Regions from separate parts of the Sphingobium aromaticiconvertens genome, predicted to be linked through region 2. Evidence: predicted binding sites of a transcription regulator. Region 2 holds the regulator's gene; the other holds the start of a gene.
What was found. The regulator LexA, encoded in region 2, represses DNA repair genes until DNA is damaged. The targets are predictions, from matches to a motif close to GTTCCNCNCTTGTTCT.

Region 1 (3,466 bases), 2.2 Mb from region 2:
TCGCTGCGGAAGAACAGGGCTTCGAACCGGCGACCGCCCTGCGCGCGTTCGGTGAGTTGCTGCGCGGCTTCTTCCGTCAGGCTTTCCAATACGGCCAGCGCATAATCGGTGCTGCCGACCGGCTCGGCGAAGCGCCGTTCCAGACGGATGGCGGCGCGGGGGCGGCGCGGGGCCATCGGCCGGGTGGCAAGGCCCAGCAGGCGGTGGAGCGCATCGATCGCCTCCTCACCGAAGCGGGCGGCGAGCGTGGCGGCGGGGCGGGCGGCGATGTCGCCGACGGTCCGCAGGCCCGCGCGGCGCAGGGCAGTGGCGCTTTCGGGATCAAGGCGCAGCGCTTCGACGGGCAGGCGGCGGACGGCGCTGTCCTCGTCCGGCGCGGGGGCGGGATAGCGGGCGAGGGCGTGCGCGGCCTCCGCCGTGCTGCCGAAGGCCAGGCGAACACGCATCCCCCGCCGTTCCAGCCGGTCGGTCAGATCGTTGGCAAGAGCGCCCTCGCCATCCCAAAGATGGGTGCAGCCGGTGACGTCCAGCATCAGCCCCTGGGGAGAATCGAGGCTGGCGAGCGGGGTGTAGCGGGCGCAGCCATCGCATAATCGCTCCAGCCAGTCCTGATCGGCATGGTCGTCGGCGTCGAAGGCGCGCAGGGTCGGCTCGCGGGCGCGGGCGTCGGCCAGCGTCATGGCGGGGGTCAGGCCGATGGCGAGGGCGTCTTCGTCCAGGCAGGCAAGGCGCATCGCCCCGCGCACGCTCTCGACGATGACGGCGGGGCCATCGCCCATGCCTTCACCCGCCCCTTGCCAAAGGTCAGGCCGCGCGATCCGCAGCCGGTCGAGCGGCAGGAACGGGAACCACAGCGCCAGATAGCGCCGCCCCGTCCCCTCCAGTCTCTCTTCCATCATGCTCGCTTCCACGGTCATAGTCTCCAAAACTGCCGCGCCGGGCCTGCCATTCCACGCGCCAGTGCAGGCCGTCCGGTCCCGCCCGCCGTCGTAATAAAGTAAGGTCGAAGGCGCTGTGCCCCGGGGCGTCGCCGGGCAGCGGCGCGGAGGGGGCAGCGGCCACCTGCCAGCGGGTTTCCGCCGCACTGGGGACCGGATCGCCGCCGATCCGCGCCATCAGGGCGGTGACGCCCGATCCCTCCGCCGCCAGCACCAGTCGTCGCGTGGCGGTCAGGTCGATGAGCGGCTGGCGACCGCGCACTTCCACTATCACCGCTCCCAGCGCCGGACAGCGCAGGCCGTCGAGCGCGGCCTGAAGCAACGAGGCCGTGTCGGTCAGGACACCCAGTAACAGCCGCTCGGGGGCAATGCCGATCGCCGCGAGGCCGGGACCATAGGGCGCGCCGTCCATCCGCGCCGATCCCTCGCCACGCAGCCAGAGTAGCGGCCTGCCCCCTCTTTCCCCGCAATCTTCTCCCGCCGCTAGTTGCGCCAGCAGCAGCGCCATGCCCGTGCCCGCCCCGGCCTCCTGCCCGTCCGCAAACAGCTCGTGCAGCCGCCCGCGCGCCAGCCCGCCGCCCAGCGCCGCGTCCAGCCCCGGATGGCCGGTCGCGAATCGATCGGCCACTTGTTCTGGCGCTTTGCGGTCCAGTGCGGCTATGGTCCGTCGCAATGCGGCAAGGCTGTTTGACGACTCGCTCATCCATATGTTCCCTATATGTTCTATTTTGGCGCAAAGGACGGGTCTGTCAATGTCCGACGTTGCGGAGAGGCGGATCGCGCTCTAGGTCATGTTCCGCGATCTGGCTTTACTGGCCTGCCGGATTGGAGTCGTCATAGCTTCAAGTCGTCACAGGGGGGCGGCTTGCCACCTTTTTCCACCCACGAGTTGTCCTGCCCCTTGTTAGTCTCTGCCCTTTCCCGCTTTCACGATATGCGCCGCAGCCCACTTGGCCGGCGGGCTTTGTCGTTGCTGCTGGCGTTGGCCATCCATGTCCTGCTGATCCTGATGCTGCTGACGCTGGCACCCGAAATCATCCAGCCAAAGAAGGAACAGCGTAATCCGGTGAGCTTCACGCTGGCGCCCTCGCCGTCACCAAAACCGGCGGCGGCAGCGAAAAAAAACGTGAAAAAGCCGCAGGCCAGCGGCGGCGCGCCCAAGGTCGTCACGCGCGAAGCGCCGCAGAAGAAGGCGGAAGATCAGCCTACGCCCGACCTGCCCTTCATCCAGTTAAGCCGAGACGATCTGGCCTCCGGCGACATCGGCAAGATGGCCAAGCGCGGCGATGGCGGCAGCGGCGCGGGGCAGGGCAAGGACAGTGGCCTTGCCTATGGACCGGGTGAAGGGCCGGGTGGCGAACAATTGTTCAACGCCGACTGGTATCGGCGACCGACCAATGCGGAACTGGCTACCTATATGCCCGCCAATGCGCCGCGCTCCGGCTATGGTCTGGTTGCGTGCCAGACGGTCGAGCGCTTTCATGTCGAAAATTGCCGTGTGCTGGGTGAGCAGCCGCTGGGATCTGGCTTTGGCCGCGCGGTGCGGCTGGCCGCCTGGCAGTTTCTGGTCAGGCCACCCAGCGTAGGCGGACGTCCGCAGGTGGGGGCATGGGTCAGGATCAAGATCGATTATACGGAAGGCGTCGCCCAATGAAGGGTCCTGCATGTGTCAAAAAGGTCGCAGACCGGTCATTTTCGCCACGGCGATTTGCATAAGCTGTCCGCAGCGGTAAGAGGCGGTCAAACCGAAGGGAATTCGCGATAATGGCCAGACCGGACGCATGGCGCCTCAGCCCCGAAGCTTATGCCTTTGTCACTACTCTCGACACCCGCTTTGCGGACCTGGACACGATGGGGCATGTCAACAATGTCGCCATCTCCGCGATGTTCGAAACGGCGCGTATCCGCTTTCACCATCATATGGGGCGACACCCGCAGGAACAGGGTGTGCGCTGGATGGTTGCGGCGGTGTCGCTCAACTATGTGGCGGAATCGCACTTTCCCTACCCCTTCGATATTCACTGCGCGATCGGCCATATCGGCACGACCAGTTGGACCATCTCGTCCGCCGCCTTTCAAAAGGGCGAGTGCGTGGCGACCTGCGACACGACGGTCGTGACTCATGGTGCGGAGGGACGTCGCCAGATTGCGGAGACGCTGCGCGAGGCGATGCAGGCGAATTTCCTCAAACAGCCGGGTTGAGGGCAGGCGTCGCGCGAGCGATGCCGAATAGCCGCTCCCCGTGCGCCTCAGGTCGAAACGATGCTGGCCAAAAGGGCGGCGTTGCGATTGAAATGATGGCCACCGGGCACTACGACATGCCGGGCGATCCCATGAGGGATAAGCGGGCAGGCGCTGTCCTTTTCCTGGGCACCCTGCACGCACCGTATGGTCATGCCCCTCAACTGGACGACCGCCGGAATGGTGGGCAGTTGTTGGTCGGAGGACAGGCCGAGCCATGAGGACAGGTGGAACTGAAAGTCCGCCGTGTCGCTAAGTCCCATGAGCGAGAGGCTGGCGATCCGCGC
Region 2 (3,466 bases):
GCTGCCCAGACGGGCGTGGAGATGGAAGCAATGACCGCTGCGTCCGTCACCCTGCTCACCATTTACGACATGGCCAAGGCGATGGACAAGGCGATGGTGATCAGCGGCGTCCGCCTGCTCGCCAAGTCGGGCGGCAAGTCCGGGGACTGGCGGGCTTCGTGAAGGGCGTGGCCGTGAGGGGGAGGCCATGAGCCTGCTGCCCGTCGCAGAAGCGCAGGCGCGCCTGCTGGCACTGGGCCGCCGCCTCCCATCGCACTCCGTTGCCGCCGCACAAGGCGTAGGCCGATGGCTGACAGACGACATCATCGCCCTGCGTAGCCAGCCATGGGCGGACCTTTCCGCCATGGACGGCTATGCAATCCGCGCTGCTGAATGGCCCGGCCCGTGGCGACTGTCAGGCGAGAGTGCCGCAGGACAGGCCATCCCCACACCACTTGCGCCGGGCGAAACCTGCCGCATCTTCACCGGCGCGCCCGTGCCACCGGGCGCCGACGCCATATTGATCCAGGAAAATGCCGAACGCATCGGCGACCAGATCAGCGGACTTCCAAACGCTCCGGCATCGGGCCAGCATGTCCGTCCGGCGGGGTCGGATTTCCGTGAATCCACGGTTCTTCTGCGCGCTGGCACATGCCTGAACCCCGCCCATATTGGCCTTGCCGTGCTGGGCGGCCATGGCCTGTTGCCGGTCGCGCGCAAGGTTCGCGTCGCCCTTTTGTCCACCGGTAACGAATTGGTGGCGGCAGGACAGCCCATCGCGCCGGGCCAGTTGCCCTCCTCCAACGCCGTCATGCTGCCCGCGATGCTCGCGGGCCTGCCCTGCGAAGTCATCGACCTTGGCATCGTGCCAGATGACCTTGCCGCCATGATGGCTGCATTCGATCGCGTGCGCGAAGCTGACATCATCGTTTCGACAGGCGGCGCGTCGGTCGGCGATCATGATCTCGTTCGTCCAGCCTTCGCTGCGGTCGGCGGCACGCTCGATTTCTGGAAGATCGCAATGCGCCCCGGCAAGCCGCTGATCGCCGGAACCCTGGACAGCGCCGTTTTTCTGGGCCTGCCGGGCAATCCTGTCTCGGCGTTCGTCACGGCCTTTCTCTTCCTGCTCCCACTGGTCCGCCATATGAGCGGCGCACCCCAGCCCCTTCCCCGACAGATCGAAGCAATCATCGACGCACCCCTGGCCCCGACCGCCGAACGGGACGAATATCTCCGCGCCTTCCATCGCGGCGACCGGATCGTCGCCCTCACCGCGCAGGACAGTGCGGCCACCGCCTCCCTTGCCGACGCCGACTGCCTGATCCTGCGCCCCGCAAAATCGCCCGCCGCCAAAGCAGGCGATGCAGTCATCACCCTGCCGCTGACCTGACAGGATAATCACCCAAACGCTTGACTTGCCTCCTTCCGTTTCCTATGCGTTCTTCATTCGTTCCAGATATGCGAGGGACAAAGGCGATGTTGACGGCAAAACAGCAGGAACTGCTTCTCTTCATTCATCATCGACTGGAGGAAGGCGGCGTGTCTCCCTCTTTCGAGGAAATGAAGGAAGCGCTCGATCTGCGCTCAAAATCGGGCATTCACCGTCTTATTAACGCCCTGGAAGAACGGGGCTTCATCCGTCGCCTCGCCAATCGAGCGCGCGCGCTGGAAGTATTGAAACTGCCCGAAGCGATGAACCGGACATCCCGATCCGCGCTCGTACCAAGCGTGCCGCAACTTGCGCCCAAGACCCCCTCCCAAATCCCCGTCGCCGCCAATGACGTGATCGAAATTCCGCTGCACGGCCGCATTGCGGCGGGCGTGCCGATCGAGGCGATGGAGGGGCAGACGATGCTCTCCGTTCCCGCCGCCTTGCTGGGTTCAGGCGATCATTATGCGCTGGAAGTATCCGGCGATTCGATGATGGAGGCAGGCATTCTCGATGGCGACTTCGCTCTTATCCAGCGCACCGACGTCGCGCGCGAGGGACAGATCGTCGTCGCGTTGATTGACGAAGCCGAAGCAACGCTCAAATATTTCCGGCGCGAAGGCGCGCAGGTCCGGCTCGATCCGGCCAATAGTGCCTATCAGCCGCAAGTCTATGATTCGGCTCAGGTACGAATCCAGGGCAAGCTCGCGGGCCTGTTGCGCCGCTATAATTGAGGACTGGCCTGTAACGATGGCCCGCCAATCGGACGGCGCAGGGGACGTGGTGGCGGGATTGGCGGCAACCAGGGATGGGTGTCGCCCTCCGGCCTGACCCGATCAACCCTGCCCGTCTTCAGGCTTATCGCGATCCCGCCCGTCCGTGCCAGCATCCGTCGGTCGATCTTCAGCCAGCGTGAGCGACAGGAACGGGGCAGCCAGCGATCGCTGACGACGATGTCGACAATCGCGCAATCTTTCGCCAATATCCGCGGGTCGATCATCGCCTTGCTGCGCGTCACCAGCAATTGCCAGCGCCGCTCACCACGCCGCATCGTCGCAGCACACAGATCCGGGTTGCACCGGGCCTGCGGCATATCCGCAAGAGCGGACAATGTGCCATCATAGCCCACGCTCTCGGCCAATGCATCGCGCACATAATCACCCGCCCGCGCACGCAGTAACGCCATGCCGCCGTCGGGCAGGCGCAGGGCGACATGCCGTCCGTCGCTCGTGACCAGCAGGTCAGGCGACGGCGTCAGCACGATGATCGCCGTTCCGATCAACACCGGCGCCAGCCCCAACCAGCGCACCGATCCGCGCCACAACAGACACCACAGCCCCCCGCCCACAATTGCGGCGAAGACGAGATGCGAAAAGGCCGGCGCCAGCACGACCGCCATCGGGCTGGCCGCGACCCGGTGCGCCAGCGCCAGCAACAGGTCCAAAGAGTGCGTCACCACCCACCAGGCAGGCGCGCCCAGCCCGATCACATCCAGCGCCAGAGCCAGAGCCTCAAACGGCATGACGATAAAGGTCGTCAGCGGGATCGCGATCAGATTGGCAAAAGCACCCAGCATTCCCGCCTGATGGAAATGATAGAGCGCGATCGGCGCCAGCACGATCTCCACAGCAAAGCCAGTCAACAGCAACGCCGCGATGCCCCGCAGTCCCTTTGCCACCCACCCCTCATCCCGCGCCGCGGTCAGCGCGCGATAGCGACGGCTGCTCGACAGCGCGACCAGTGCCACCACCGCGGCGAAGCTCATCTGGAAACTGGGGCCGATCAGGCTATCCGGCCAAAAGACCAGCACGACCAACGCTCCCGCCGCCACCAATCGCAAGGTTATCGCATCGCGGCCCATCGCCATCCCGCCCAGCACCAGCAACGCTGCTACACAGGACCGGATCGTCGGCACCTCAGCCCCGGTCAGCAATGTGTAGCCAAGGCCTCCCAGCGCTCCGCAACCCGCCGCGATCAGCATCAGGGGCAAGTGTAGCGCTGCCCATCGACTCAGCGCCGCCAGTCGCAACGTCATCAGCATGACGGCCCCGATCAGCG

Region 1: a site for LexA is predicted at 1,648-1,663, ahead of WFR25_RS06070 (ImuA family protein). Genes of this name have one in related genera too.

Annotation. Positions count from the first base shown of each region.
Region 1 is NZ_JBANRJ010000001.1:1,264,617-1,268,082, forward strand. It holds gene WFR25_RS06065 (Y-family DNA polymerase) at 1-899, opposite strand, end outside; gene WFR25_RS06070 (ImuA family protein) at 805-1,641, opposite strand; gene WFR25_RS06075 (hypothetical protein) at 1,909-2,592, shown strand; gene WFR25_RS06080 (acyl-CoA thioesterase) at 2,703-3,140, shown strand; gene WFR25_RS06085 (AcvB/VirJ family lysyl-phosphatidylglycerol hydrolase) at 3,188-3,466, opposite strand, start outside.
Region 2 is NZ_JBANRJ010000001.1:3,499,904-3,503,369, forward strand. It holds gene moaC (cyclic pyranopterin monophosphate synthase MoaC) at 1-162, shown strand, start outside; gene WFR25_RS16655 (molybdopterin molybdotransferase MoeA) at 188-1,369, shown strand; gene lexA (transcriptional repressor LexA) at 1,456-2,142, shown strand; gene WFR25_RS16665 (ComEC/Rec2 family competence protein) at 2,133-3,466, opposite strand, start outside.